3 regions of the Blautia pseudococcoides genome follow, and region 2 is predicted to be linked to each of the others. Evidence: a T-box and tRNA genes for the amino acid it is inferred to sense, from the RefSeq annotation. Region 2 holds a T-box; the other regions hold tRNA genes.
What was found. A T-box is a leader RNA that pairs with one kind of tRNA and senses whether it is charged. The one in region 2 lies ahead of A4V09_RS16130 (valine--tRNA ligase), so its partner is inferred to be a tRNA-Val.
Positions count from the first base shown of each region.

Region 1: it encodes a tRNA-Val, which carries the amino acid that the T-box ahead of A4V09_RS16130 (valine--tRNA ligase) is inferred to sense. The anticodon was not compared.
Region 3: it encodes a tRNA-Val, which carries the amino acid that the T-box ahead of A4V09_RS16130 (valine--tRNA ligase) is inferred to sense. The anticodon was not compared.

Region 1 covers NZ_CP015405.2:2,596,625-2,606,971, reverse strand. Annotated here, with positions in the region: gene A4V09_RS12425 (sulfatase family protein) at 1-785, shown strand, start outside; gene A4V09_RS12420 (beta-galactosidase) at 828-2,840, shown strand; gene A4V09_RS12415 (hypothetical protein) at 2,962-4,098, opposite strand; gene A4V09_RS12410 (ABC transporter ATP-binding protein) at 4,100-4,975, opposite strand; gene A4V09_RS12405 (hypothetical protein) at 4,963-5,715, opposite strand; gene A4V09_RS12400 (RNA polymerase sigma factor) at 5,708-6,289, opposite strand; gene A4V09_RS26810 (4Fe-4S binding protein) at 6,377-6,586, opposite strand; gene A4V09_RS12390 (BlaI/MecI/CopY family transcriptional regulator) at 6,591-6,986, opposite strand; gene A4V09_RS12380 (hypothetical protein) at 7,353-7,568, opposite strand; tRNA gene A4V09_RS12375 (tRNA-Ala) at 7,733-7,805, opposite strand; tRNA gene A4V09_RS12370 (tRNA-Val) at 7,815-7,888, opposite strand; gene A4V09_RS12365 (response regulator transcription factor) at 8,077-8,748, shown strand; gene A4V09_RS12360 (HAMP domain-containing sensor histidine kinase) at 8,736-9,917, shown strand; gene A4V09_RS12355 (ABC transporter permease) at 10,019-10,347, shown strand, end outside.
Region 2 covers NZ_CP015405.2:3,377,911-3,388,257, forward strand. Annotated here, with positions in the region: gene A4V09_RS16125 (LTA synthase family protein) at 1-2,044, opposite strand, end outside; gene A4V09_RS16130 (valine--tRNA ligase) at 2,073-4,721, opposite strand; T-box leader at 4,764-4,988, opposite strand; cobalamin riboswitch at 5,394-5,585, opposite strand; gene A4V09_RS16135 (alpha/beta-type small acid-soluble spore protein) at 5,631-5,846, opposite strand; gene A4V09_RS16140 (CAP domain-containing protein) at 6,041-7,033, shown strand; gene A4V09_RS16145 (PspC domain-containing protein) at 7,234-7,422, opposite strand; gene A4V09_RS16150 (DUF4097 family beta strand repeat-containing protein) at 7,507-8,376, opposite strand; gene A4V09_RS16155 (DUF1700 domain-containing protein) at 8,373-9,260, opposite strand; gene A4V09_RS16160 (PadR family transcriptional regulator) at 9,257-9,580, opposite strand; gene A4V09_RS16165 (DUF4230 domain-containing protein) at 9,966-10,347, shown strand, end outside.
Region 3 covers NZ_CP015405.2:2,743,676-2,754,022, forward strand. Annotated here, with positions in the region: gene A4V09_RS13065 (ABC transporter substrate-binding protein) at 1-497, opposite strand, end outside; tRNA gene A4V09_RS13075 (tRNA-Met) at 1,161-1,234, opposite strand; tRNA gene A4V09_RS13080 (tRNA-Val) at 1,267-1,339, opposite strand; tRNA gene A4V09_RS13085 (tRNA-Met) at 1,378-1,451, opposite strand; tRNA gene A4V09_RS13090 (tRNA-Val) at 1,485-1,557, opposite strand; gene A4V09_RS13095 (response regulator) at 1,690-3,255, opposite strand; gene A4V09_RS13100 (sensor histidine kinase) at 3,248-5,011, opposite strand; gene A4V09_RS13105 (extracellular solute-binding protein) at 5,084-6,397, opposite strand; gene A4V09_RS13110 (M20/M25/M40 family metallo-hydrolase) at 6,577-7,758, opposite strand; gene A4V09_RS26055 (hypothetical protein) at 7,912-8,049, opposite strand; gene A4V09_RS26815 (hypothetical protein) at 8,210-8,350, opposite strand; gene A4V09_RS13120 (uroporphyrinogen decarboxylase family protein) at 8,283-9,029, shown strand; gene A4V09_RS13125 (phosphoribosylformylglycinamidine synthase) at 9,250-10,347, opposite strand, start outside.

The DNA of each region.
Region 1 (10,347 bases), 780 kb from region 2:
ATATTGAACCCCATCATCAGAATGACCGGCAGTGTTATGAGGGGCCGGCAGGTTCAAAGGAACGGTTCCGGGATTTTGAACTGCCGGGTGACTTGGCGGCGCTTCCCGGGGATGCCAGGGAAATGTATCCGGATTACCTGGGGTGCTGCAAAAGCCTGGATGACAACCTGGGAAGGCTGGTAGAGAAGCTGAAAGAAAAAGGGATTTACAGGAACACGGTCATTATCTACAGTTCTGATCATGGGTCCCATTTCCGAACCAGAAACAGGGATGAGCATCTGTGCGGTGGAGATGATTACAAAAGATCCTGTCACTCTGCCTGTCTGCACGTGCCCCTGGTGATTTCGGGGCCGGGATTTCAGGGCGGCAAAAAAGTAGAGGAGCTGGTGAGCACTGCAGGGCTGCCAAAGACGATTCTGGCTGCAGCAGGAGTGGATGTGGGGGACGCCATGATAGGGGAGAATCTGAAAGAAATCGCAGATGGGAACCTGCAGCACCATACAGACCGGGTATTTGCCCAAATCAGCGAAAGCAGGGTGGGACGCTGCATCCATACAAGAGATTGGCTTTACAGCATACATGCTCCCGGGCTAGACGGCAGCTTGTACCCTTCCAGCGGCTATTATGAGGAAGATTTCCTCTATGATTTAAAAAATGACCCATATGAGTTGACGAATCTGGCAAAAGATGATAAGTATAGAGCTATCAGAGCGCAGCTTGCAAAGGAACTTCAGGAGGAGATGAAAAAGGCCGGGGAAGAGGTTCCGGTCATCGCACCTTCCTGATCAGGCTGCCTTGAATAAACCAGAAAGGACAGCAGTAAATATATGGACGAATTACTCTATGGCGTGGCATATTATGACGAATATATGCCTTATGACAGGCTGGAAAAAGATGTTGCAATGATGAAAAAGGCAGGAATCAATCTGGTAAGGATCGCGGAATCCACCTGGAGCACACTGGAACCACAGGATGGGGTGTTTGATTTTTACCATATTGACCGGGTTCTGGATGCCATGGAGGAGGCAGGTATCCACGTGATCGTGGGCACGCCTACTTATGCCATTCCGGCCTGGATGGAGAAAAAGCATCCGGATGTGATGGCAGTGACCAAACAGGGCCGGGGTATCTACGGGGCAAGACAGATCATGGACATCACCAACCGCCATTATTTGTTTTACAGTGAACGTGTCATAAGAAAACTGATGGAGCATGTGAAGGACAGAGCGTGTGTCATAGGCTATCAGATCGACAATGAGACAAAATATTACGGGACCGCAGGGGAACGCGTACAGGAGGCATTTACTGCTTATTTGAAAGATAAATTCCGGGGTGATGTGGAGGCGATGAACCGGGAATTCGGCATGAATTACTGGAGCAACGCCCTGCACTCCTGGGAGGATTTTCCCGATGTGAGAGGGACTATCAACGGCAGTCTGGGCTGTGAATTTGAAAAATTCCAGCGGGGCCTGGTGACGGAATTTCTGTCCTGGCAGGCAGCCCTTGTGGGGGAATATAAGAGGGAAGACCAGTTTGTCACACAAAACTTTGATTTTGAGTGGAGGAACCATTCCTTTGGTGTACAGCCGGAGGTAAACCATTTCCATGTATCCAAATGCCTGGATGTTGCAGGGTGTGATATCTATCATCCAACCCAGTCAAAGCTCACGGGGAAGGAGATCGCTTTTGGCGGGGATTTGACACGTTCCTTAAAGCAGGACAACTACTATGTGCTGGAGACCGAGGCTCAGGGCTTTACCCAGTGGGTGCCTTATGACGGACAGCTCAGGCTGCAGGCATTTTCCCATCTGGCAGGCGGAGCGGACTGTGTGGAATACTGGCACTGGCACTCCATCCACAATTCCTTTGAGACTTACTGGAGGGGGCTGTTAAGCCATGATTTTGCCGAGAACAAGACATATGGGGAAGCAGTGGTCATCGGAAATGAAATGAAGCGTCTGGGAAGCCATTTGCTCCATTTGAAAAAAGAGAATAAGGCTGCCATTATGGTGAGCAATGAAGCGCTGTCAGGTCTGAAATGGTTCCCGATCCAGGGCAGTCTGGAGCAGAAGAAATCCTACAACGATGTGGTGCGCTGGATTTATGATGCCCTTTATGAGATGAATGTGGAATGTGATTTTGTGTCACCGGAGGCGGAAAATCTGGAAGATTATAAGATGCTGATCCTTCCCGCGCTCTACTGTGTGCCGGAGGAGACGCTTGTCAGGATCCGGAGATTTACGGAGAACGGCGGATGTCTTCTGGGTACGTTCAAGACTGCTTATGCCAATGAGAATGTGAAAGTTTACCACGATTCCCAGCCTCATATCCTGTCTGAATGCTTTGGGATCCTGTATAATCAGTTTACATACCCGGAGGATACATACCTGGAAGGCAGGCTTTGCAGCAGAGAGGAGAAAGAGGGAGCAGAGGTATTCATGGAATGTATTCAGACAAAGGGGGCAGAGACGGTTCTTCGGTATGTGCATGACAACTGGGGCCAGTATGCCGCAGTGACAGAGAATACGTTCGGCAAAGGAAAAGCCGTGTACCTGGGATGCATGTTCAGCCCAAAACTGCTGAAAAAACTGTTGGAAGAACTTTTAAAAGACTGCCAGATCCATCCGAATCCAGGTTCCTGCGGATTCCCGGTCATTGTGCGGGGCGGCAGAAACCAAATGGGAAAACAGGTGTATTATTTCCTCAACTATTCCGGAGAGAAACAGGAGGCTGCGTGCCCGGAGGGAACATGGACAGAGCTGTTTTCAGGGGAGACCAAGAGGGCAGGGGAAACGTTGTTATTACAGAAATGGAACCTTTTGATCCTGGAAGAACAATAACCATTATATGACCATTTCGCGTACGAGTCCGGCTTGCCGGACTCGTTGTCTGTTGCATGGGAACGTACCAAAGACTTTTTGGGAACAGCGGCCATGCCTGGACGCGGGAACCCTGCAGAGCCTACTTTCCCACTTGATAGCGGCAGTATTTCCTGCATCCAAACAGGCAGGCGGAGACCAGAATAATGCCTGAGATCAGATAACTGCCTACACGGTAAGCAAAGGGCCACGAGGTCAGTTCATGGAACGGCAGGAAGAACGGAAGACAGTTGAACAGCATCCGGAGCAGCATTACGATCCTGCCGGGCCCCATTTCCACAAGGAAAACGGTGTAAAGGGCTGCAGGGAGCAGATAAGCGGCAGCGGACCACAGCAGAGTGGAAAAAGAGCTCTTTTTTACAGAGGAAATATACAGCGTTATGGCAGCGGTCACGAGAACTGAGAAAAGCCCTGCCAGCAGATAAACCAGCAGTACGGCACCGGTGGTCCTTTTGGGGTCGCCATTCCAAAATAGATTGCCTGTGATCAAGTCGGGAAAAGAAAGGCCTGCGCTGACCGCAAGGCCGTCGCTGCCGTAAATAGACAGAAAGGCTCCCGCCAGAAGCAGGGTAAACAGAAGGTATATGCCGCCTGCCCACGCAAATGCTGCAAGTATCTTGGCAGCCGCTGTCTTTGTCCTTCCGTTTTGTGTGGTCAGCAGAATTCCGGCAGCCTGTCCCGCGTACTCTTCCGAGAAGACAGGAGCACAGGAAATGATCACCAGCGCAGAGACGATCCAGAGGATCATCATATGCATTTCACTGAAGGTGTTGTCCCAGCCGCCGATATAGCCGTATACATATTCTCCGTTCATCATTTCCGCGGCATAATTGTCGTCCGTACCGGCAATGGCAGTGGGGACACCCTCCTGGGATCTGGAGTTGGAAAGGCGGGTGGTCACAAAGCGGCTGGTGGAATTGGCATAATAGCCAGGTGCAGTATCGCCTGTATCCAAATCATCATCATTTATATACCAGCCAAATTCTGCTATGACAGCCTCCGCCTTTTCCCGGGTCAGGGGGCCTGCGTAGCGGCGGGCGATTTCCCGGTTATATTGAATGGCGTCTGTTCTTCTCAGACAGGTACCGTTATCAAAAGCAAATTCTGTGCCAAGGACAGACATCTGAACATAGGCGGCCATGAATAAAAAGCCCAGCAGTGCTCCGGCTATAAGTATTTTCCTGGAACAGATTTTGTACAATTCATTTCGGAACAGCATATCAGCACACCTCCCTGTTTTCTGTGACATAGAGATAAGCGTCTTCCAGGTCAGGCTGTACTTGGCTGGCATGGGGAGAGGGACAAGTACGGGAGAGAATGCGCAGCCGCAGGTTTTCTCCTTCTGTCCTCACATTGCACACAGGGAATTGTTCCTGAATGGCTTCTGCCTCCTGGGGGGAGGCTGTAACTTCCCATACATGTCCGGAGGCCGTCTGGAGCAGAGCGTCCGGTGTCTGATCTTCTATGATCTTCCCCCTGCGCATGATCAGTATCCTGTCAGCAGCATTTGCCACATCCGACACTATATGAGTGGAGAGGAGCACCAGCCTGTCATGTCCCAGAGAGCTGATGATATTTCGGAAACGGATGCGTTCCTTTGGGTCAAGGCCTGCCGTGGGTTCATCCAGCAGCAGGATCTTCGGGTCATTGAGCAGCGCCTGGGCAATCCCCAGCCTTCGTATCATGCCTCCTGAGAGATGCTTGATTTTCCGCTTTTCCTCCTCCTGGAGCCCTGTAAGCTTCAGCATTTCCCTATATCGGGTCAGTGCTCGTTCTCTGGGAAGTGCTTTTAGGGATGCCAGATAGAGTAAGTAGCGTTTCACTGTGAAGTCGGGGTAATAACCAAAATCCTGGGGCAGATATCCCAGCAGGGTGCGGTAGGATGCCCCCATTTTATGGATGGAAATGCCGTCCAGTGTTACCGCCCCTTTATCGGGCATGAGAATACCGCAGAGGATGCGCAGTAGTGTAGTCTTACCTGCGCCGTTTTCCCCGAGAAGCCCGTATACACCGTTTTTCAGTGTGAAAGAGATATGGTCTGCGGCTGTCTTTTCTTTATAATGTTTTGTGACATTTTGTGCTTTTAATTCCAGCAAAATTCTTTACCTCCTGTGGTTAAACTGTAAAACAGCCTGTGCAGCTCTATGGCCAGAATCACAATTCCGGCTGCCAGTGCCATGGCCCATAGGGGCAGATAGAGGCTCTGGTACGCTTTTGGAAAGGCTGCGGGAAACAGGGAAAACAGGAAGACAAGCAAAAGGGTTCCGCTCAGGATCATTTTCTGGGAGGAGAGCCTTCTTGTTGACAACAGGAAAAAATAGCAAACATGGGAAAAAATAAATGGAACAAGCAGATACAGACAGAGGGCAAAAATGCTGTATTCTGTCTGATCCCGAATACCGAAAAGCAGCAGAGTCAGAATACATAAGTTTACACCCGCTGAAAAAAACAGTTTTACCGCCCAGATCTGTCCCAGGTTAAAGCAGCAGCTCTGTTCCAATTCTGCCATACGGCAGGAACGGCTTTTAGCCAGTTCCAGCACAGCCGCCAGACCCAGACCGGAGGAAAGGGCGCAGACAGGCGGCAGAATGTTTTCGCTGCCCTTTATCAAAGAACCAAAACAGGTCAGCAGGACAACCGCAGCGATCAAAAAGAAAGACTGTATGATCCAGTATTCCAAAGATATATAATGTATTTGGTCCAGCAGCAGCTTTGGCATGGAAATCTGTCTTTTCAGATTTAACGCGTCTATCTCAGCACGGACGGTTTTCAGGGAAGCTTCTTTTTTTTCCCGGTTTACGGGGATGCGTGGTACGGGTATTTTCATGTCAGCCATAAAAATCCTCCTTCCTTAATGTGCGCTTCAATTTGTCCATGCCCTGCTTCATCCGGGATTTCACCGTGGATGTACTGGTGCCGGTAATCTGCGCGATCTCTCTGTGCTTCAGGCCGTAGAGACTGTGAAGGACAATAACTTCCCTCTGGATATCCGGCAGTTTCATAAGCGCCTGCACCAACTGTCTGGAACGTTCTTCCCGGATAACAGCCCCCAGCAGATCGTCCTGTATCCCGGAGCTGTCAGCCCAACGGATGGCCGGATTTTCCGGGGCGGATTTTTCCAGAGGTGTAAAGGTAAGATGACGGTGGGAGACTGCTTCCCCGGTGAAATAGTCAAAACAGACATTTCTGGCTATGGTAAGAAGATAGCCTTTCAGGTTTTTATAACGGTAGTTGTCCACATAGCGGATGAAACGAAGAAAAGTTTCCTGCGCCAAATCATAGGAAAGATCGGGGTTGCCGGTCTGGTAACAGCAGAAGCGGTAAATGTCGTCGTAATATTTTTCCGCCAGCAGATTCAGGTATTCTTTTCTGCCGTTTTGTATTTCTTTGATCATTTTTCTGTCATCCATAGACTCCCCCCTTCCTGTCTTCCATTATATATAACCCGGAAAGGAAGAAAAAGGTTTTATTTTTTTACAATATCCTGTAAACGCGCTTCACAGTGCGGCACATGTTCTGGCGCATAAACCACAGCCAATGCATGAAGCTGTATCAAAGTAGCGAAAACGCTCATAATCGTTCCGGCATCGGGCAGAGGGGAATTGTACAATGAGGCTGGACAGGTTGCTTTTGAAGATTTGCTTGACGGTTAAGAGAAGCCCGATGATACCGCTGATAAAAATATTACAGATCAAAAAGTATATCATAAAATCAGCCATGCGAACCGCCCCCTTTCTTTGGACGTTTGGAAAGGAGGGAGCGAAGCGCGTTTATTTCTGTTTCGGACAGTTTACCGTTTTCAAGATAGGAAGACAGCATACTGGTAATGTCTCCATCATAGTAACGATCCAAAAAGGAGTCGCTTTCCTGATTGATGTATTTGCTCTCCTGTACTAACGGCGTATAAACAAATATCCTGCCCTGTTTTTCGTAGGATAGGACTCCTTTGGTTACGAGACGTTTGATCAGAGTCTGTATTGTCTTTGGACTCCAGGCTGTAGTTTGTAATAATTTTTCGGTTATCTCATTGGTATTGACCGGCGCATATTGCCATACGATTTTCATAACTTCGAATTCGGCTTCAGATATTTGCGGTAAGGCAGCCATGATAAATCCCTCCATAAATCTTACATGTGTAATAAAAGTATTATAGACAATATCATAATGCTTGTCAATTTCAAGAAGTTCATTATCTGCGGCTTTCTGGCCCCAGACTGCGGACAGGTCTGGGGGAGAGGGCAGGTACTGGGCAAAGTTGGATGCACGCCGGAGAATGAAAAATCTGCCAGCTTTATACCTCAGCTTTTGACTTAGGGTAACAGAAAATAAGCAGCATTAGTAAAAATAGGAATATCCCGTGGGGATCAAGTGCTGAAAGGTACCTGATCCTACGGGATATTCCTATTTTGGGGTAAAGGACTTAAAAATCGGTATTAACCGACAGCCCCCGGTTTATCTTAGCGTAACCTTTGTTTACTTAGTCATAACCCTGCAGCCGTTCACCGGCAGCTTGGGCAGGTATTCAAAATACCAGTTCTGCCGTTCACCGGAATATTTCAGTATGGCAGGTATCCACGCATTAGAGACCTGCACATACACATATTGTTCCGGATGAACGGGTATCTTCTTGCTGCCGCCATTCTCTTTGAGAACACAGGTACGGCCGTTATTCATTAAAGTTCCTATCATGTGTTAAGCCTCCTTTACTCTTTTTATAATAAGAGTATATATGGTAATTATGACCATTTCTTGGAAAAAATGTGAAGGGTTGGTGATATTTGTGTGAAAAGAGTAAAGTTTTTATGAAAAGCAGAAAAAATCCTGCTATTTTATGGGATGTGAAAAAGAAATTATGGAGATAGCGGGATTTGAACCCGTGACCTATACGTTGCGAACGTATCGCTCTCCCAGCTGAGCTATATCCCCAAAAAGAAATGGAAGCAAGGAGGCTCGAACTCCTGACCTTTCGCGTGTGAGGCGAACGCTCATCCCGGCTGAGCTATGCTTCCATATAAAATATTATAGCACTTTGTTTTCAAAATGCAAGAGAATTTCAGGTAAGATTAATTTGTATATCACAAATTTTTGTAGTATAATCCCAGTTAAAGATTTATATAAGAAAGGATGCAGCAGCATTTTTGTAAAAATCGGAAGTAGCAGCGGATTTTTATGAAATCTGACTGGATAGCTGGGACATATGTATAAATTACTGTTTGTTGATGATGATAAAGCCCTTCTTAAAATGCTGGAGAATTATTTCCGTTTGAGAAGATACCGCATTCTGCTGGCAGAGGATGGTATGGAGGCGTTGGAGAAAATTGAGGATGTCCCGGATTTGATCCTGCTGGATATCAATATGCCCCGCATGGACGGCATGGAGCTGTGTGTGAAAATACGGGAATTGGTCTCCTGTCCGATCCTGTTTCTAACTGCCAGGGTAGAGGAGCAGGACAAGGTAAACGGCCTTCTGGCAGGGGGGGATGATTATATACTCAAACCGTTCAGCCTGAAAGAACTGGAGGCAAGGATCTCGGCGCATATAAAGCGGGAGGAGAGGAACCGGCACAAGACCCGTTTAAAATACAGGGAGGGCCTGCTGCTGGACTACAGTGCCAGGAAGGCAATGTTTGGGGACAGGGAACTGGAACTGACAAAGCTGGAATATGATATCGTAGAATTTTTATCCGGGAATCCCGGACAGGTATTTGACAAAGAAAGAATTTACGAAAAAGTATGCGGCTATGATGCGGAGGGTGACAGCCGGGTGATCACGGAATTGATCAGAAGGATCCGCAGAAAAATGGGGGAATATACCGGGACAGAGTATATTGAAACCGTATGGGGAAGTGGGTACCGATGGAAAAAATAAAAAATCTTTCGCTCAGGAAAACAATCATACTCTATGTGGCTGCTGCACTGATACTCACGTTTTTTATCTCCTCAGGCATTATCCTGACGGCGGAACAGACGCAGAAACACATATGGGGCCAATACACTGACAGTGATATACTGTCGGGTCATGAAGTGGGGTACGGATATATTGCTGAAGTGGAAAGACCTGACAAAAACCATATGCTTTACCGGGACTACATGATATCACAGATCTGCGATGCGGTTGAAACCTGGACCATGCTGTTTCTTCCCATGACGGGAAGCATTATCGCGGTTTTCTGTTTTTACAGGGATAAGGTCAAAGAACCTCTTGAAATTCTCACAGAGGGTTCCAGGAAGATACAGGAAAACCGTTTGGATTTCCCTGTGCATTACAGGAAAAAGGACGAGATGGGACAGCTCTGCCGTGAGTTTGACCGGATGCGTTCCCAGCTCCAGGTAAATAACAAGAAGCTCTGGAACATGGTGGAGCAGGAGCGGACTCTGAAGGCTGTCATTGCACATGATATCCGTTCCCCTCTTGCCGTGCTCCGGGGATATCAGGAGACCCTTATGGAGTTTCTGCCGGGCGAACAGTTAAGTGAGCAGGATACAAAAGAGATACTGCAGTCCGGTATGCAGCAGATTGACCGGATGAATGCTTTTGTAGAGCAGATGCGGCGGCTGTCAGGGATTGAAGAAAGAGAGATCCATTATGAGAAAATAGAAACGGCTGTACTGCTTCGGTATATGGAAAATACGGCAAAGATTCTGGCAGACAGGGAAGAGTGCCGGGCCGTGATAAAATCAGAGGATATACCGGAAAGCTTTCTGGGGGATTATTCTGTCATCTGTGAGGTTTTTGAAAATCTTCTGGGAAATGCAGTGCGGTATGCCAGGTATATGATCCTTATTTCTTTGGAAGTTTCTGAGGATAAGCTTTTTATATGCCTTGGGGATGACGGAGAGGGATTTCACGGGGAGGAGGACGAAATCACAAAACCTTTCTATCATGATAACCTGGCAGATGATTTGAAACATTTTGGACTTGGCATGTATTTGAGCAAATTATACTGCGAAAAGCATGGAGGTAAGCTGCTTTTAGGCAGTGCCCATATAGGGGGTGCCTATGTAAAGGCGGGGTTTCATGTGCAGAGAATAGAATAGAGACAGAAAGTATGCAGTGCCGGAAGAAATTCCGGCCTTTTTGTTGTCTTTTTGTTGTTATTTATAGTTTATGATCAAAGCATAACAAGGAGGAATGCATTATGAAGGTTATAATCAAAAAAGAGCTGAAAGGGTTTTTGAAAAATCCGATCTACTATGTGGGAATTCTGCTGATCGTTTTTGGACTTTTTCAGATCCTGCAGCCGTATCTGAAGCTGCATTACTGGGAAAATGATGCGCAGGTTGCGTCTGCCAGGCTGAAAAATATAGCAGATGCAGATATTATGGACGGATATCTGCCGGCAACAGAGGAGGAGCAGATTGAGCTGGCCTTGCCGGATATCTGCAGAGAACTCAGGGAATCTCTGGATGTCAGCAAGGAAGAAACCGATGCGATAACAGAAATGTTTCTGAAAGAGAAATACAAGCA
Region 2 (10,347 bases):
CGATCACATCTGCATCGTCCTTGGGGTCCTCACCCTCCAGGGGCGGAACCTCCGGGGTAAGAGGTTCCACAGGCACCTTGTAGATAATGGTATCTGTTCTGGTGAGCACCTTACGGGTGGAGCTGTTGCTTCGGATCGCCACATCCACCTCATCTCCGTCTTTTAGTTCCACATCATTGAGCAGAAGGGTTGTTGGGCTGATATATGTGGCGTCCAGAAGTTCTCCGTTCACCTCCACATACGCGGACTGCGTGAAGTTCTCCCCGGTTATATAATACCTGCCGTCAGAAATCTTCTCTATTTTTTCAAGCACAGCATCTTTTACACCCAGACGCATCTCTGTCCGCTCAAAAGGATTCTCCCCATCGTAGACATACTGCTTTCCATACAGGATATCATACTGGAGCGTCTCCAGATCCACCTGATAATTTTTCGTCTGGCGTCTGGCCTGATGGAAACGGAATATATTTCCCTCATGGATTCCCACACGGTCCATAACCTCTGCTGCCATCTGGTAGGCTGCCACATTGGCATCCTTTTTTTCAAGGCCCATATTGTCCCAGATCACATACTCTGTCTGGAACAGATAACGGTTCTTTACATCCTTCACTTTCAGACCCATGGTGGGAAGATGGTCTCCGTACATGACAAGCACTACATCCTCATCATATTGAGAGAGGGTTTCCGTAAGTTCTTTGACAAACTGGTCCATCTCATATATCTGGTTGCAGTAATACTCCCATTTATTATTCACAGCCTCCGACTCTCCGCCGGTCACGGTGATCTTTGGGTCATCAATCATGGGTTCCTCCGGATAATCCCCGTGTCCCTGCACAGATATGGTGTAAATATAATCCGGGTCATCTGAAGATTCCAACGATTCCATAATATATTTTGTCAGATTCCTGTCCCGCATCCAGTCATTGGGATTGGTGTCATCCTGCTCTGCCATATATTCCTCTGAGGTAAAGGTGTCAAATCCCAGATTGGCGAAGACATTCTTCCTGCCGTAAAAGTTTGCCTCATTGTTGTGTATGGCGTGGGTGCTGTATCCGAGGTTTTTCAGCACATATGGCGCACTTTCGCAGGTTGTCTCCTTCAAAATACTCTTGTAAGGGTACTCACCCGGCCCAAAATAGCGCAGGCTCATACCGGTAATGGATTCAAACTCCGTGTTGGCTGTTCCGGCACCCACACTGGGTACTTTGTAGTAGCCGGAGGAATATTCCTTCATCAGTTTCCTGAAAGTGGGAATGGGGTCCTCAGAGATATGCAGGAAATTCACAAGTGTGGGGTCAAAGAAAGATTCGAGCTGCAGGAAAATAATGTTGGGGCGTTTCTCCCCTGTCTCAGCCAGACCGCTCTCACTTTTCTCTATTTTATTGATGGAGGCCTCCGAATAATCCCTTGGGCAGCTGATACCTGTGTTGAAAATAGTGGTGGCCAGACAATAGGGATACCCATAATCTTCATAAGCAAATGCGATATTTCCGAAATAGTTGGACAGCACTCTCTTTTCCAGTGCCAGCTTGGTGGTTCCCGCAAAGGCCAGCACCCCTGCAAGCACAAGGGGAATATTCAGCTTGTAAGTCATTTTTCCCTGATATTTCGGTCCCTTCAAAAACAGAAATACCAGGCCAATGAGGGCCGCCACTGCCAGAATGATCACGATCACAAAAAAGACCGGTGATAAATATTTGTTGGCGATCTTAAACGCATCCGTGAGCAGATGCAGGTCCGGCCCGGTAAACGGTGTGACACGATTCGCCAGCAGCACACCGTTGATGATTCCCAGGACCAGCCAGAAGATTGCCAGGAGGGTCCTCAAAAAAACCCTCCGGCGCACCAGATAAACTATCAGCGTGGTAGTAAAGATCAGAAAGGAATTGTACAGAAACACCAGGGGCCTCTCCGTCATATAGGTATATGCCTCGCCGACGGAATGCCTGGAGATTGCTTCTATGACAAAATACCCCATCATGACCACTACCATCTGAATCGGCAGAGAAAGCAGATTCAGATATTTTAACCACTTCTCATTCATATATTTAACTCTCCTATAGCCTGCGCAGTTATCTGCCAAGCTGTGCAAGCCTTTCCTTTACCTGTTCCATCATATTTGTATATTTCTCAAGTTTGGCCTTCTCCTCAGCTACCTTGCTCTCAGGCGCTTTGCTCAGGAACCGCTGGTTTTTAAGCATGCCGTTTACACGGGCAAGCTCCTTGTTCAAACGCTCAGCTTCTTTGTTCAGGCGCTCAATCTCCTTCTCTATATCCACCAGTTCCGCAAAGGGCATGTAGATCAAAGCCTTTGAAGTCACTGCGGAGACCGCGTCGTCCGCAATCCCTGTTTTGTCAGCCTGAATGGTCACTTCACTGGCATATCCCAGAGTTGCGAAGAATACCTTTCCGTTGTCAAATACCTGACGGATTCCTTCCTCCTCTGAGACCACGAATACTTTAGCCTTTTTGCTTGGTGGTACATTCATATCTGTACGCACATTACGGATGCTTCTTACAGCCTCCTTGATGATCTCCACTGCGCGCTCATCCTCTTTGAAACTCCACTCCTGTTTTTCCACCGGCCAGGAGGCGGTCATGATGGATTCCTCCTCCGGATGCAGGGTGCAGAAGATTTCCTCCGTGATAAACGGCATATAAGGATGAAGGAGCTTCAGCGCATTGCCCAAAACAGTTTTCAGCGTCCAGAGTGCTGCTGCCTTGGTGTTGTCCTCATCATTGTAAAGCCTTGGTTTTACCATTTCGATATACCAGTCACAGAACTCTTCCCAGATGAAGTCATATACTTTCTGAACTGCAATGCCCAGCTCGTATTTGTCCAGATTCTCCGTGACTTCTGCTGCCAGAGTATTCACTTTGGAGAGGATCCACTTATCTGCACTTGTCAGGGTGCTTATATCAATCTCTGCCGGAACCTCCGCTTTTTCCAGGTTCATCATAATGAAACGGGATGCATTCCATACTTTGTTGGCAAAGTTGCGGCTTGCCTCCACTCTCTCCCAGTAGAAACGCATATCATTTCCAGGCGCGTTTCCTGTCATGAGGGTAAGACGCAGTGCATCCGCACCGTATTTGTCGATGACTTCCAGAGGGTCAATTCCATTCCCCAGGGATTTGCTCATCTTACGGCCCTGGGAATCACGAACCAGACCGTGAATCAACACATGGTGGAAGGGTGTCCTGCCAGTCTGCTCCAATCCTGAGAATACCATACGGATAACCCAGAAGAAAATAATGTCATATCCTGTTACCAGCACATCTGTGGGATAGAAATATTCCATCTCCTCTGTTTTCTCTGGCCATCCCAATGTGGAGAAAGGCCAGAGCGCGGAGGAAAACCAGGTATCCAGGGTGTCCTCATCCTGGGTCAGATGATCACAGCCGCATTTCGGGCAAACCTTTGGCATCTCCCTGGCAACCGCTACCTCCCCGCATTTGTCGCAGTAATAGGCGGGAATCCTGTGGCCCCACCAGAGCTGGCGGGAAATACACCAATCACGGATATTCTCCAGCCAGTGCATATAGATCTTATCAAAACGGTCCGGAACAAACTGCAGGCTTTTGTCTTCCAAAGTCTGAATGGCAGCCTCCCCCATCTCTTTCATCCTTACAAACCACTGGGGCTTGATCATTGGCTCCACGGTGGTGTGACAGCGGTCATGGGTGCCGACGCTGTGGGCATGTGGCACTACTTTCACCAGAAGTCCCTGTTCCTCCAGGTCTTTGACCATAGCCTTTCTGGCCTCATAGCGGTCCATACCCGCATATTTGCCTCCCAGCTCATTGATGGTGGCATCATCGTTCATGACGGTGATCTCCGGCAGGCTGTGGCGTTTTCCCACTTCAAAGTCATTGGGGTCGTGGGCCGGTGTGATCTTTACGCACCCGGTACCGAATTCTTTATCAACATATTCGTCTGCCACAACCGGGATTTCCCTGTCTGTCAGAGGCAGCTTCAGCATTTTCCCAATCAGGTCTTTGTATCTGTCATCTTCAGGATTGACTGCAACAGCCGTATCTCCCAGAAGGGTCTCGGGGCGCGTGGTTGCGATCTCTACAAAACGGCCTTCCTCTCCCACGATAGGGTAATTAATATGCCAGAAAAATCCGTCCTGGTCCTCATGTTCTACCTCTGCATCTGAGATGGACGTCTGGCATACCGGACACCAGTTGATAATGCGGGAACCTTTGTAGATATATCCTTTTTCGTATAATTTAATGAAAACTTCCTGCACTGCCTCGGAACATCCCTCATCCATGGTAAAACGTTCTCTGTCCCAGTCAGCAGATGCGCCCAGTTTCTTTAACTGGTTAATGATCTTTCCGCCGTATTCCTCTTTCCACTTCCAGGCGTGCTTCAGAAATTCTTCTCTGCCAATCTCATTTTTATCAATGCCCTGTGATTTCAGCTTTTCAATAACCTTGACTTCTGTTGCTATGGCTGCATGGTCTGTGCCCGGCTGCCACAGTGCTTCGTAGCCCTGCATTCTCTTGAAGCGGATCAGGATATCCTGCATAGTCTCATCCAGCGCATGTCCCATATGAAGCTGGCCTGTTACATTGGGCGGGGGCATCACAATGGTAAATGGTTTTTTGTCTCTGTTCACTTGGGCATGGAAATATTTGTTGTCCAGCCACTTCTGATAAATTCTGTCTTCCAGACCCTTGGGGTCATAAGTCTTGGCAAGCTCCTTGCTCATAATCTCCTCCTTAATTAAAAAACGCCCTTTACAGACTGCACTGTAAAGGGCGAAATATTCCGCGGTACCACCTTTTTTTCTCACTCATGTCCGTTAACGCAGACTACGCGTGAAGGCCTACTCCTGATTCATCCTTTACAAACCACACAGTTCAGCCCTCCGGTTCAAAAGCTACCTTCCATCCATTCCCCTGAAACGACCTTGCAGCCGGTGGATCGTTCTCTCTGTCAGAATCCAGGATGTACTCCTCTTTCTCATCACCTTTTCATACGTCCCATCATAATCACATTATCCTGGTTTGTCAAGTGAATAAATTGTGAAAACACAAAAATAAGCCCGTTTCTGCGGACTTATTACTCACTTTGCAAGGGATATTACCCCTCTGATCCTCTCCCCGTTCCGTAACCATTCAGTAGTATCCCTTTGGATATGGGATGTTTGTCCGGCTGCTGAATTTCTTCTGAAGATCAGCGTAAGGAATGCACAGACCTGCCGGGTTGTTACGGGTTCCTTCTATAATAAAAGGGTGCGGATACACGAGGCATAAGGATCAGAGGGATCCCTGCCGTTTAATCTGCTGCATAATTCTATAAATTCAGGTTTCGGCCTTTCGGCATTCCATAATAAGAATCTCTTATAGAGATTCAGGTTCTAAACTTTGCACGGAAGTTCTCACCCTACTGCTCTCAAGCAGGTTTCCTGGCTTATGGTTCATCGCTCAGCCGCCTTCTCACACTTTCATGCAATGGCACTTTGGCATTGCTCTCCATTTACAGTGACCGCATCGCTCAGGACTTGCACCTGATTCCCTTTTCACCAGCACTGTGCGGCCAGTGCGGATGCACTTGATCGTTTTATGGAATTATACACATTTATGTTACCATTCTCCACAGGTTCAGTCAAGACCTTTTATCTGTTTGCGGATGTATTCTCTGCCTTCTTGCTTTCCCGTTTTCTTCTTGTCATGATCCCGCCGATTCGCCCTGTCTCCTTGGCTGATAAGCTTTTCCATCCTGATTCCAAAACCTGGTCAAGCAGTCCCAGTTCCTCTGCTATTTCATATTTCAGCATTTCCTCCCGGGGAATCTTATTTAAGTCAATCTTCTCATTGTTTTTCTTGCTCATGAAAAGTCACACTCCTTCATAAATAATTAAAGTCTCTTTCAAGTATGACCTGTTCTTTTCTTTTTAAACATATATCAAAAATATTCTGCTGTACTCCAATTCCAGTTGTTCCCTGTTTCTTTCCTGTCCCAATCGTGTTATTATTCACTTTGTAACAACTACATAACATTTTCGTAACAAATAAGGAGGTCTTTATGAAACACAAAATATTACCGGGATTTCTGGCACTGGCTGTGGTGAGCGCCATGGGAATGGCTCCCGCTCGTGTACAGGCTGCTTCCATTGAGGATGTAAAACAGAATCTGCAGGGCAAAGGTATTATTGTAGCCGGAAACATTTCCAATCTGGATGAATTAAAACAGAAGCTGGAGAGTATGGGCATTGACTGCTCCATTCCCGGCTGGCTGGAATCTCTCTGCCCGGAACTCCCAGGCATAGGACAGCCCGGAAACCCAGACACCCCGGGCGACAACCAGCCTGAGAACCCGGACACTCCGGACGACAACCAGCCTGAGAACCCGGACACTCCGGATGATAACCAGCCTGAGAACCCGGACACTCCGGATGACAACCAGCCTGAAAACCCGGACACTCCGGATGATAACCAGCCTGAGAACCCGGACACTCCGGATGATAACCAGCCTGAAAACCCGGACACTCCGGATGACAACCAGCCTGAGAACCCGGACACTCCGGATGACAACCAGCCTGAAAATCCGGGCACTCCGGACGGCAGTCTCCCGGAAAATCCGGACACCCCGGACAACAACCAGCCGGGAAATCCCAGTGTTCCGGACAATGACACAGAGAACGCTGATTTTGTAAAGCAGGTAGTAAACCTTGTAAATCAGGAACGCGCCAAAGCCGGCCTCTCACCAGTGACAGCCGACACATCCATCCAGGCTGCCGCCCAGGTCAGAGCTAAAGAGATTGAGAAATCCTTCTCCCACACACGTCCTGACGGAAGTTCCTTCAGCACCGCACTGACCCAGCAGGGTGTCACCTACCGCGGTTCCGGAGAAAACATTGCATGGGGCCAGAAAACCCCGGAGCAGGTTATGAACGGCTGGATGAACAGTGAAGGCCACAGAGCCAACATTCTCAATAAAAACTTTACCAAGATCGGTGTAGGCTACCACCAGAACGCCTCCGGTACCAATTATTGGACCCAGCTATTCACTTACTAAACACACACACATTCATAAGCACACATCACACCAAAGACCGCGGCCCAGTGTCCCCCACTGCAGCCGCGGTCTTCCCTATTAACAATCTTTGAGATCCTTATTGCGTCAATAATACACGATTCTTGCCGCTCATCTCCCTTCCCTATTTCGGAATGATAATTGCGGCAATAATACACGATTCTTGCCGCTCATCTCCTTCCCTATTTCGGAATGATAATTGCGGCAATAATATACGCCACAATTCCAGTCCATACCATCCCAAAGCAGGAAAGTATCACCCATGCAAGCCTCACCAGTGTTGGGTCGATATTGAAGTATTCCGCAATCCCTCCGCACACACCTGCCAGCATATAATTTGTAGATGACCTATACAATCTCTTATCAGACATAATGATTCTCCTTTCATCTGAAACAATTTTTCTGATTTACAATTCCTGTTACTGATCAACGGTATCAATCCCCGCTGTAACTGTTCAATCTCCATTCTCAAATAATATATCCACAGTGCCCATTCCGCATTCTATCTCCATATATTTTGGTGCATTGCTGTCACCTGTCCTCAATGAGCTGATACCGCTGTGGGACTCACTTCCCACATTTACAGCGCCTAATCCGCAGTCTATATCCGTGCCGTAATCCTGACGTTTTCCGGCCAGCGTTGCGGTTACGGTTCCCATTCCGCAGTTCACATACCCTGTAGTAAATTCTATAAAATGAATATCCATGGTACCCATGCCTACACCCAGTTCCGCCTCATTTGCCCTGATGCTTCCACTGGTCTCCACAGTTCCTGCGCCTACATACATGGTCAGATTCTCTGCCTCCAGGTCCTGCACTTCCAGTATTCCAGCCCCGATTTGGAATTCCGCGTCAACAAATTTCTTGTTCTTTGGAATCTCTATCTCAATAGGGTATTTTTCAATAGAGCGCTTTCTGTAGGACCTTTCTATGGAGAGCTGACCGTCATCCTCATCAAACACTACCTTATCTTTATTGGAATAAACCTTGACACGAATTTTATCGCTGGCGGAGGAACGCACTACAGAAACATATGTGTATTTTGTCTCCACATCCAAATCCAAGACCTGGTCTGCGTCAAATTCATATTCCTTAACCGCTTTCCCGTTCAATGTTTCCTTTATGTCATCTACAGACTCTGAAAACTCATAATCATTGTCATGACGTACCCAGTTTCTAAAAGGCTCCCAGTCCATACTGTTTTCCACAGCCGCAGACACACCGCCCCAGGTAGCGCCCATGATGATCCCAGCTAAAAACAGGGCACCGCCTACAATTACCAGAACCAATGCTGTGATCAAACAAAATTTTGTAAATTTCTTCATGAACGGTCACCTCCCCTCATTCCTCTATGAACGATTCTCTGAATCAAATCAACAACCCAGCGGAACACTGCAGGCACCACTTTTGCTAAAAACAATATAAATACCATGACCAGCAGGATACCAACAGCGGACATGATGATTCCCGCTCCGGAAATAGCCAGTGCTGCCGCCGGATTTCCCAGCATATGGATCAGTGCGTAAACCACCATGGCAATGCCGCTGCCCAGCAGAGCTACCCCGCTGAACATAACTGCTGCGATAATACCGGCCACACCTGCCAGCAGGCCAAAAGGTATACCGAGGATACCAAGGCCGATCCCGCCCACTACCGGAACAGCGAACATTACAAATACAATAATGATGCCCCACATGATTCCGCTTCTGTTCCTATGGGTTTTCCCTGTACCGTAACCGCTTCTGCTGTAAGGGCCGTCATATCCCTTACCGCCGCTTCCATACTGTCCTGTACCGTCCTGGCTGCTGCTCCCTTCCGTGCTTTCCTGACCGCTGGATCCATTCTGGCTGCCATAACTTCTCCGGCCATCATATGCACTGCCATCCCGCTGTGTCTGTTCCCCGCTGCCGGTACTTTGCTCTTTCTTATCCGCACCTGCCCGCTCCGGCATATTCCTGTCATCAAATATCCCGTCGCTGTATCCGGTCTCTGTGTATTCTCCGTAGTCCTTCCGGTTCTCACCCAGGTCTGCCTTGATGATGGCAGCCACCTTGCCCGGACTTCCCAATTCCTGTATAACAGAGGATTCATTTTCTTCCCCTGCATCGTCAAAGTAACTGTTGTAGAAATCCAGTGCCTCCTCTCTCTCCTGCACCGGAATATCCCAAAGCAGCCGTTCCAGCTGCGCTAAAAATTCCTTTCGTTTCATTTTGGTATCCCTCCCTCGAACAATCTGGAAATCTTTGTGGAATAGTTTTTCCACTCTGTCTTATAAAGATTCAGCTGTGCCATACCTCTCTCTGTCAGCTTATAATATCTTCGGTTCCTGCCCCCGTACTCCTGATCGTAGGTCTCCAGGCATTCATCCTTCTGAAGCCTTCTGAGTACCGGATACAGTGTGGATTCGGATACCTCCAAAACCTGCCGGACATCCTGGGTGATCTTATACCCATATGTGCCGTCTGCCTCCTTGGAGACCACCGCCAGTACAATTGCGTCCAGCAGCGCGGCGCCTGTATTAAAAACCATATTCTCACTTCCTTTTCTCCGTATATGCCGCCTGTACTGCCGCGGCTGCCTCCCGGCATGAAATAATAGAACTCCGGGACACTTAGGATTTATATAATATTATATTTTCTACAATACTATTTTATATTTAATACTATATGCTATATAATATACTTTTGTCAATAGTATTATATTAAAAACATGTTTTTCTTTTCAAATGTCGGAAAAAGACGTATAATGTAGAAAGAAGCCCGCAATGGTAACTGCTGGCCACTGTCCGCGGATTCCCGTCCGGGAATACCTTCTCCAAAAGATGCTGCGCAAAGGATGCTACTGTACAAAACCTAAGCATACAGCATACTGTAAAGGTACCGGACCGTTACCATTCTAAAACACGGAGGTATAAATGAAAAATAAAATAGCAAAGATGATCGGCGTAGTCTGCGTCCTGATCCTGGTCATTTTCGGCGTATTTCTGGGAAGATACTGGGAGGGGCGCAAATATCAAAAGGCAGACATCTCCGTCTCCGCTATCACTGCCCGTTTAACCCAGGCAAGTGACCTGGCTACCGCCCGATTGGAATACAGAGGATTGATCCGTTACGAGGCCGGTGAGATCCGTTTTATCACCCAGAAAGGCTTTACCATGATCTACGATGCCCATATCAAGGCAGGCATTGACCTTTCCAAAGCCCAGGTGGACGTATCCGGCGAAACCATCACCGTGACCCTTCCGGAAGCCGTGATCCAGGACATCAATATTGACCCGGACAGCCTGGAGTTTTACG
Region 3 (10,347 bases), 630 kb from region 2:
GTGTCATCCTTTGCAGTACAGTTTTCCAGCATGGTCAGGTCCATGTAGGTTGCCTTCTCTTTTGTGGTGTTGAATGTAAAGGCCACGTCCGATGCCTTCAGCGGCTCTTTGTTGGAAAACACCACATCATCCCGGATCTTAAAGGTCCATGTCAGCGCATCCTCACTCACACTGTACTCTGTAGCCAGGTCATTCTCCAGTTTGTCATCCCCGTTCACTTTCACCAGCGAGGAATACAGCGGTGAACCTGTATAACCGAACCCTGTGCAGGGGTCCCAGCTGTCCGTATCATTTGAAAAACCGATGGTGACCTCAGACTTTCCGGATGCTTCAGACCCCTTCGTCTCCGAAGCATCTGCCCCTGCGGATACTTCCTTCCCCTCCTGTTTTGTCTCTTTGGCGGAATCCGTACCGGAAGCCCCGCCGCTTGTGCAGCCGGCCAGCAAGGACATAGTCATTGCCAGACAGCAGAGAACTGCTGCAATCTTTCTCTTCATGTGTTCTGCTCCTTTTTCTGTTTCGTGTTCAGCCTTTGCCTTCCCGGAATATATTCCCGCTTCCGGGCTGTCATGAATGGAGTATAGCAGAGGGTAAAATGGCCCGCAAGCCGCCCCCGGGGTTTTTGGGGAAAGGTTTTTGAAAAGAAAAAAAGCCTGCAACTGGCAGGATTTATGCCAATTACAGACCTTGATCCTATATGCATTAACCCCATCCCGGGGTTCAGGAATCCGAAAACAGGCTTAACAAAATAATAAACGACGTAATCTGGCATACCTGGGAATAACAAAGGTAAACACTTTGCTGCCGTGGATATAAGACGGATGGTTCAGTCAAATACTGCCCCATTCGATGCAAAGCTAAATTAACATCGTATACTTTTCAAAATGCATATTAAATACTATGAATACTCAGTCATTTTTCCGGTTTCTACATAAAACAAATGTGCAAGATGTCGTAAAGATTTTAGTGCTTTTTGGGTACGGGATGAAATCCGATTTTCGTGATAAAAAGAACCTGATAGTATGGAAAAACTAATCAGGTATTAAAAGAGGCCTCTAAGGCACAGAATCAAGTCAAAAAACAGACAGTCATCAATAAAAAGTGGTTGTCTGTAATTCAAAAGCACTTGGGGAATAAATTCCACAAGTACTTATCTATAGTAGCGAGAGGGGGACTTGAACCCTCGACACTACGGGTATGAACCGTATGCTCTAGCCAGCTGAGCTATCTCGCCATCTGTATTTCTTCTGCTTTTTTGCAAAAGAATGGGACCTATAGGGCTCGAACCTATGACCCTCTGCTTGTAAGGCAGATGCTCTCCCAGCTGAGCTAAGATCCCATAAATTTCATTTGATTGTCTGCTGCTTGTACAGCAAGTAGCGAGAGGGGGACTTGAACCCTCGACACTACGGGTATGAACCGTATGCTCTAGCCAGCTGAGCTATCTCGCCATCTGTATATATCCTCTGCTTTTGGCAAAAGAATGGGACCTATAGGGCTCGAACCTATGACCCTCTGCTTGTAAGGCAGATGCTCTCCCAGCTGAGCTAAGATCCCATTTCATTTAGCAGTCTCTGCTACTGCTTGACTGCTTTGCTATTATAACCTTAAATTGTGTCAATTGTCAATACCTTTTTCTCAAAAAAATACAAAAAATAACAATTAATAGAATAACAGGCAATCTGCCGGTCACCGCTTATAATCTTCTCTGAATTTTTCTCTGTATTTTATGGGCGACAAACCAGTCTGTTTTTTAAATGCCAGGGAAAAGTAATTGATCTCATGGTATCCCACAGCCTGACCCACTTCCCCGGCCTTTAAATTGGTACTCTCTAAAAGCTGTTTGGCTTTTTCCATTCGGCAAAAAACAATATACTCATTACACCCTTTACCTGTAAACTTTTTAAACAATTTAGAAAAATAATTGGGGGAAAGATATACCTGCGCCGCTAAACCGCCCACCGACAGGTCTTCCTCCAAATGGTTTCTAATATAGGTTTCGGCCCTTTTCACAATCTGATGGCCGCCCTCCTCCTGATAAAACAATTTCTCAATATAATCTTTTGTATAAGTAAAAACTTCTTTTCTCTGACTACGGAGAATCATATAAGAAAATGCATCCAGATTCCCCTTCTTCTCTTCCCCGCCGTTACTGACAACAGCAAAATACAGGGCAGATACCAGTTCAAAACAACATCTGCGCACGACTGAATCAGCTACATTGTAAGAATCCGAGGCGATCTCAAAGATATCCATGATCCGGGCTGTCTCCTCTGCATTTCCCAACTCTATAAGCATCCTGTTTTTCAACTCTGTAAAAGTATCCGCGAAAAGCTGCCGCCTGTTTTTGGCTTTGACCGTTTGTGTGATCTGCTGAAAGGGCAGTGCTGACTCTAAAAGATATTCCGCATTATTGTAAGAAATATAAAGTTCCTCCGGCTCTGTGACAACACTGCCCAAAACCGCCCTGACTCGAATATCCAGTTCCTCCCGCAGGACATTGACAATCTCCTCTGTCTTTTCAACCGCTTCTATATTATTACTGTTATCCCCGAAAAGCAGAAGTAAAACCCTGTCCTGCCTGTCAAAAAATGTAATCCCTTCCTGATGCGTATCCAGAAGTCCCATACAGATATTGCGGATCGTCATATTTAAAAGCCCTTCTGCAATACCATCCTTTTCCTCAACCTGTATTTCACATATCAATATCACTAACTGCATGATCTTTCCACGTTCAATACCGTACGCACTTGCAGCAAGTGCCAGTTCTTTTGAATTTTGATCATAGATCAGCCCTCTCATTATGTTCTCCAGAATTTCCTGCTGGCGGCTTCCGGCAGTGCGCAGGACTGCTACCTGTTCCTTCTGTTTTCTCTTCTCACCATCCAGCTGTTCAGTCAGTTTACAGATTTCCTGTTCAAGAGTCTTTTCGTCTACTGGTTTTAAAAGAAATTCCTGCACTTTCAGCCTGAGACATTTTCTTGCATATTCAAATTCATCATATCCGGTAAGCACCAGTACCTTCATTTCAGGAAGAAATTCCCTTGCCTGCCCAATCAGTTCTATCCCTGTCATTCCTCTCATATTGATATCCGTAATCATGATCTCAGGCCGTTTTTCGGCTATAATATCCAGTGCCTTCCTCCCACTCGCCGCAGTATAGACCTCCTCTATACCAACCTGATCCCACCGGATCGTATCCCGTATTCCATCGCGTATCATTTTCTCATCATCTACAACAATAGCTCTATACATGATCTTCCCCCTCTTTTTTCTGCGTACCCGCAGGAAGTGTGATCTCCACCGTAACCCCTGCCTCTTCATTCATTTTATAAAACAACCCATACCCTTTTCCAAAAAACAGCTCAATCCTCTTATGCACATTGCGTACTCCATATCCGAAATTCTCATCAAATTCTGACACCGAAGCATTCATTTTTGCCATTTCTTCGGCTGTCATACCACTGCCGCTGTCAGAAACAGAGATCACGGCTCTTTCCCCTCTTACTTCTGCACTTATGACTAATTTCCCTCTTGTTTCATCTTCTATCCTGATTCCGTGATATATGGCATTTTCCACAAGCGGCTGCAAGGTAAGTTTCGGTATCTGAAGTGAATACATATCCGGCTCAATCCTGAACTCACTCTCGATAATAGAGCCATATCTTAAATTTTGGATAGTCAGATAGTTTTCAATATGAGAGATTTCCTGTTTCAGAGATATAATGTCCTTCCCTCTGCTCAAACAGAGCCTGTAGTAGTTAGCCAGCGCTTTTACCATGGTCGAAACCTGTTCATTCCCTTTTGAAGTTGCCTGCCAATGGATACATTCCAGTGTATTATACAAAAAATGCGGTTTTATTTGATCCTGGAGGGCATTGAAACGTATCTGCTCAGCCTGATGCTGCTCAAACTTCACCCTGTCCACAAGCTCTGTCATCCGCTCCATCATATAATTAAATCCCTGTTCCATCTGTTTAAAATCTTCACCTGTATTGTCAAGAGTGATCCTATGTTCCAAGTCTCCTTCTGAAACACGATTCATACCGTTTACCACTTTTTCCACAACCCTGTAAGAGTAACGCACCAGACGGCTGCCTGCAGATATTCCAGCTATGACCATCATTACTATACAGGCACACAAAATAGCTATTGTTCTAAAACTGTCAATATATAAAGCTTTATACGGTATCTTTCCTACCAGATAATAATTCCATACTCCCATTTTCCGGTACACAAACAGAGAATTATCTTTTTTAAATTCCCCTTTTTCCCCTCTCAGATTCTCCAGGCAGGAAAATCCGGTGCCAAGCAGGGATTTATCGCCTGCCGAAAAAATCTCACCACTGCTGTGTACCATCATGATCTCCAAAGGCATCTGTGCATTATCTGTATCCCCCATATGCTCCAAAAGATTTCCCCTGATATTGATGCAAACCATTCCCAAAGTATCCTTTACGTGATTTACATCATAGAGAGGGGAATATAAAGTCATGGAATACTCTTCCCCGTTATTGTACCGGTCTGCGTAACTTAGGATGACATCTCCTTGTTTTGCCAGTGTTCCTGCCCGATGATCCTCCTGTATCTTACTTTCCAAACCTGCATATGCCAGGGAAGTTTTCCCTTTATACGCATACTCCTGTGTCCTTACATTTATAATTGCTATAAAATTAATGTTTGACTGGACATTCAAATTATTGTGGATCGTCTGTCCCACCTGTTTTAAAAGCTCCGGCTCTGTCCTGTCTTTCTGCTTGAGAAACAATTTCACATGTTCATCCATCATAAGGCCTTTTGCCATATCATAATACCCGGAAAGATTCATCTGGTAATCATTTGCAAGGGTTTCCATCTGTATCTTGGCCAGAGAGCCTGATTTTTCCGTAACGATCTTCACAGAAGAAAAAGTAGATATTCCCAATACACACAAGGTAGTAACGGTAATGGCCAGTGATATGAATATTTTTACTTTTTTATCAAAGTTATAAGACATATATTTTTTAAACATTTATTTCCCTATTCGTATCCGTTTTACGTCAAAAAGGCATGAGATTTCCCATGCCCTTTAAACTTGTTTCCTTTATTCTTTATTTTCCTTCAAATATGACTGCATAGCCTCCTGCAGTTCTGCATTGGCCTCTTCCGGTGTAACAGCAAGACCGAAAATCTGCTGGCAGGTATCCTTGTGTACCTCAGCCACTGTGGGCGGCATATACTGGTCGTAGAAAATCTGCATATTGCTGGCCTTATTTGCGGCTTCCAAAATCTGTTTTACTACAGGATCCTTGATAAGCTCCTCAGCATTCTTTACCGGAGGTATTTTATTTTCTGATACCATCTTCTCAATGATCTCATCATCATAATAATACTCACACATATCAAAAGCAGCTTTTAATTTTTCACCCTCACAATTAAAGGACAGGAAATAACCGCTGGTACCGATTTGTATTGAGGCATCCGCATCCGATCCGTCTACAGCCGGGAATGAAAACCATCCTAATTTTTTATAAAATTCTTCATCATCACTTTGGAATGTTCCCGTATACCAGGAACCACCCAAAAGCATAGCTGCAGATTCCTGATAGATCAATTGTTTTGCCTGCCCGTCATCTTCGCTGAGGCTGTTAACCCCTTCCGGGAAATATCCTTTTTTCACCCATTCCTGAATCTTTTCTCCTGCATATACAAAGCTCTCATCCTCAAAAGTACCGCTTCCATCCACGGCTTTCTGGATCGGCTCCAAACCGCCCTTTCTTGTAGCCAGGCTCATAAAATACATGGAACCAGTCCATTTTGATGCATTTGCAAGGGCAAATGGCGTAATTCCGTTGGCGGCCAGAGTATCACAAACGGTTTCAAGTTCAGAAACCGTCTCTGGTACCTGCAGATCATATTTTTCAAATATTTCTTTGTTATAAAACACGCCGCTGATGGTCAGCTGCATAAATGGAAATGCGTACAGCTCTCCATTATAACTTGACTGTTCCATTGCGCTGTCAATGATTCTGTCTTTTACCGGGCTTGCATCCATAAGTTCCTGAATAGGCTGCGCATAGCCTGCCTCAATATACTCTTTCATGGGGCCGCCAACCCAGGTAACATATACATCGGGACATTCATCTGCGCTCATGGAGATCACAAGTTTTTCTTTATATGTATCGTTCTGGATCGCCTCACTGGTGACATGAAATCCGGTATCCGTATTGTCATTAAACTTATCCACAGCATATTTAAGTATATCTTTATCGGGGTTTTCCGTCCCAATGTTCCAATATACGATTTCTTCTTTCCCGTTGTCATCTGCCGAAGCAGATTCTTCTTTGCCGGAACATCCCGTACAAAGTGACATCACCATAGATACCGTTATTACTAATGCTGCCATTTTCTTTTTCATTTCTTTCCTCCCTGATATGTATTTGGTGCTTCCTGTTACTAAGGCTTATTATATCAGGGCTGTTTTGAAAAATATCTTAAATAAATACGCAACAATCTATAATAATCAACTATATTACCGCAGCAAAACCAGCTGTCGGGCTCCTGTATCCAATGTGTATACCATCCTTTTATTTGGCATCATGACAAATTCCTGTATTTCCTATGATCCTCTTTAATCCTTGCCCTCACTTCCGGTTCTGCTGCCAGCTTGTACCCCAAACCGGCTATAATATCCGCCCCGTCTCTCAAGACTTTTCCCGCTGCTTCTGTGTGCAGAAGCCTTTCAAACGCTCTGTCGTGGATCACAATATCCTTCCGGTCTCCGGTAATGTCAATCATAGGGTGAAAGACCGGTATTCTCAGATTCACATTTCCCAGATCCGTGGAACCTCCAGGCCCCTTGGATTTAACGGTCTTTCTTCCTGTATCCATAAACAATTCCTGCATTATTGCATCCATATAGTCATTCCAGTAAATTTCCCCGTAATCCGGATACCGCTGGGTCCACTCCACAGTGGTCCCCGTGGCCATGGCAGCTCCTTGGGCGCAGGTTTCGGATATCTTATTGAGTCTCCACAGGTTCTCAATGGTGGCTGCCCTGTAATAATAATCCAGGCAAACCTCCTCCGGAACAATATTCGGCGCTGCCCCTCCTTTTGCCACAATGCCATGGAACTGACAGTCCTTTGTCAAATGCTGGCGCCACATATCCATGGCGTCCATAAAGAGCCTGGCAGCATTCAGGGCATTCAGCCCCTCCTCCGGGCACGCGGAGGCATGGGCCGCTTTTCCGTGGAATGTAAAATATCTGTCATTGGATGCCAGCACCTGGAAATAGGTCACATTCTCGTTATTTAAATGCACCATGGCCGCATATTCGCAGCCGTCAAAGCCTCCGTTCCCGGTCATATAGCATTTTCCGCCTACGAATTCCTCCCCGGGTGTGCCTATCAGATCAATTCGCACAGGCAGATCCGGATACGCCTCCCGCAGCGCCAGCGCCCCTAATATGCTGATCGCGCAGCTATACGAATGCCCACATGCGTGCCCTACATCGGGCAGTGCGTCATATTCACATAAAAATGCAGCCTTTGGTCCCTTAAAGTCCTTTCTCTCTCTGTCCACAGCCAGGAATGAGTGAGGCATCCCTGCATAGGGAGCTGTTATTTCATACCCCAGTCCCCCCAGAAAATCCGTGATGTATGCACAGGACTCCTTTTCCTCTCCGCTGATTTCCGGGTGATCTGTCAGATGATCCGCCAACACTTTTACTTTATCAAAATATTTTTCAACCTTGTCTTTAATTGCTTCCTGCAGCATATCCCTCTCCTATCCGCCCCGCTTACCTGATGCGGTGGCCAAAACGCGCCAGACAGCCGGCATACAAGTCGTATCCGCCGTCCATATCATGATAATAAATCTGGCACACTTCCACATTCGGATATATTTTGACCGGATGGATACAAAATATCTCTAAATCCAGTGTCCCGCAAAGCCAATATCCCCAAAACCTGCGCTCACGCTGTTGGGATTGATCCGTTTTTCGTCAAACGGCTCAATTATGATCTCCCTGCCCATATGCTTCCTGATTTCTTTGCCTGATAATATCATTGTTTTTGTTCCCCAATAGGTAATATCATTGGTAACTGTTCCGTACCTCTGTAGTTACAATTATTGTGTCTGAAAGTCTGTCCTGATTATAGCATTTCTTTCACAAGATTGACAAGAAAATGCTGTCCGGAACGGAAAGCATACCGGACAGCATATATGATTAAGAATAAAACAAATTGGGCAGCCACGTGGACAAGGCTGGACAGAATATAATAAGCAGCAGGACCAGGAACATGACCGGAAGATATTTGGCGCACTCCTTTGTCACTGTGGATACAGGCAGTCCTGACACATCCGACATGACGAACAGGCATATCCCAAACGGGGGTGTGACCCTCTCCGCCATGTGGGCCTCACCCGGTCATTACCTGATCAAAGAACTGATGGCGTTTGATACCTATTATTATGAACAATATGATAACCCTGATGAGATGAATGAATTCATTGAGCAGATCACGCCATTTTGCAGCAGATTATTTGAGGCTGCTTTGAACAGCCCTGCAGAGGTGATACTTTCAGGTGCCAATTTTGATACCTCATTTACCGCGCCGTCCATGTTTGAAGAATATATTGTGCCTGCATTGAAGGAACAGTCCGAAAGGGCACACGCCCGCGGCAAATATCTGGCCACACACACAGACGGGGAAAATACCGGACTGATGGAACTCTACTTAAAATCCGGATTTGACATAGCGGATTCCATATGTCCTGCCCCTATGACGAAAATCTCCCTTGAGGATACCCGGCGCATGTTCGGGGATACCTGTACGGTGTGGGGCGGTATTCCTTCTATCTCCGTTCTGGAAGAATCCATGAATGACCTGACATTTAAACGGTTTGTGGAGGAAAAATTCGATAACCTGGGAAAAGGGGACCATCTTATAATGTCCGTGGCCGATACGGTGCCTCCTGCCGCCAAATTTGACAGGATTTTGTATCTGAAGAAAAAGGCAGAGGAGTTCGGGCCGGTAAGGCCATAGAAAGTATGTGGGCAAGCACCCTATATCCATAAAGAAAAACAGAGAAAACCGCGGGACATCGTTTTTATATCCCACGGTTTCCTCCGTCATCTGCGTTTTATAATTAATACCGGAGCAGCCAGCGCGATAGGAAGCAGACTGCTTCCTATCCGTGCATCACGCAGCGTGTTACTTGCTGTTCGCGGAGCTGCATTTTTTGCAGGGCTGCCAATAGTTAAAATTATTTGAAATATTCCACACCGGATTCAAAAATCTGAATATCCTGCTCACCATAAATATTCATGGCTACACCACTGTCACGGCGCTCGCTGTGAGCCATCTTGCCAAGGATACGTCCATCCGGGCTGGTGATCCCCTCAATGGCAGCGTAAGAGCCATTTACATTCCACTCTTCATCCATAGTCACATTGCCGTCCAGATCACAATACTGGGTAGCTACCTGGCCGTTTGCAAAGAGCTTCTGTATCCATGCATCATTTGCCACAAAACGTCCCTCGCCATGGGATGCCGGGTTTGCGTAAACATTACCCGGCACGGCTTTCTGCAGCCAAGGGGATTTGTTGGAAACCACTCTTGTGTAAACCATCTTGGAAATGTGGCGTCCCACCGTGTTGTATGTCAAAGTCGGTGAATCTGCAGTCTGTCCGGTGATCTCACCGTTTGGTACAAGCCCCAGCTTAACCAGCGCCTGGAATCCGTTGCAGATACCAAGTACAAGTCCGTCTCTCTCGCTTACCAGCTTCATAACCGCATCTTTGATCTTTGCATTCTGGAATGCGGTTGCAAAGAATTTTGCGGAGCCGTCCGGTTCATCACCTGCTGAAAATCCGCCCGGGAACATAATGATCTGTGCCTGGTCAATAGATTTTTCAAATGCAGCAACAGAATCACGGATATCCGCTGCATCCAGATTCTTGAATACCTTTGTGATAACCTTCGCACCGGCTCTCTCGAAGGCTTTTCTGCTGTCATATTCACAGTTGGTACCCGGGAATACCGGAATAAATACAGTGGGCTGTGCGATCTTATGCGCACAGATATGAATGCTGTCCGCCTTGTACAGACCTCTGTCCTCGTCTTTTGTAATATCATCGGTCTCGGAACCGGAACGTGTCTTGAACACTTTTTCAAGAGGTGTCTTCCAGGTTTCCAGCGCTTCCGCCATGGAAATATTCATATCTTTATATTCAATGGCAGCCTTATCCGTCACTTCACCGATCACTGTGTATGTGACTGCCAGCTCACCCACTTTGTCTTTTTTCACTTCACAGATAATATCGCCGAAGCCCGCGCTGAACAGATCTCTTTCATCCACGTT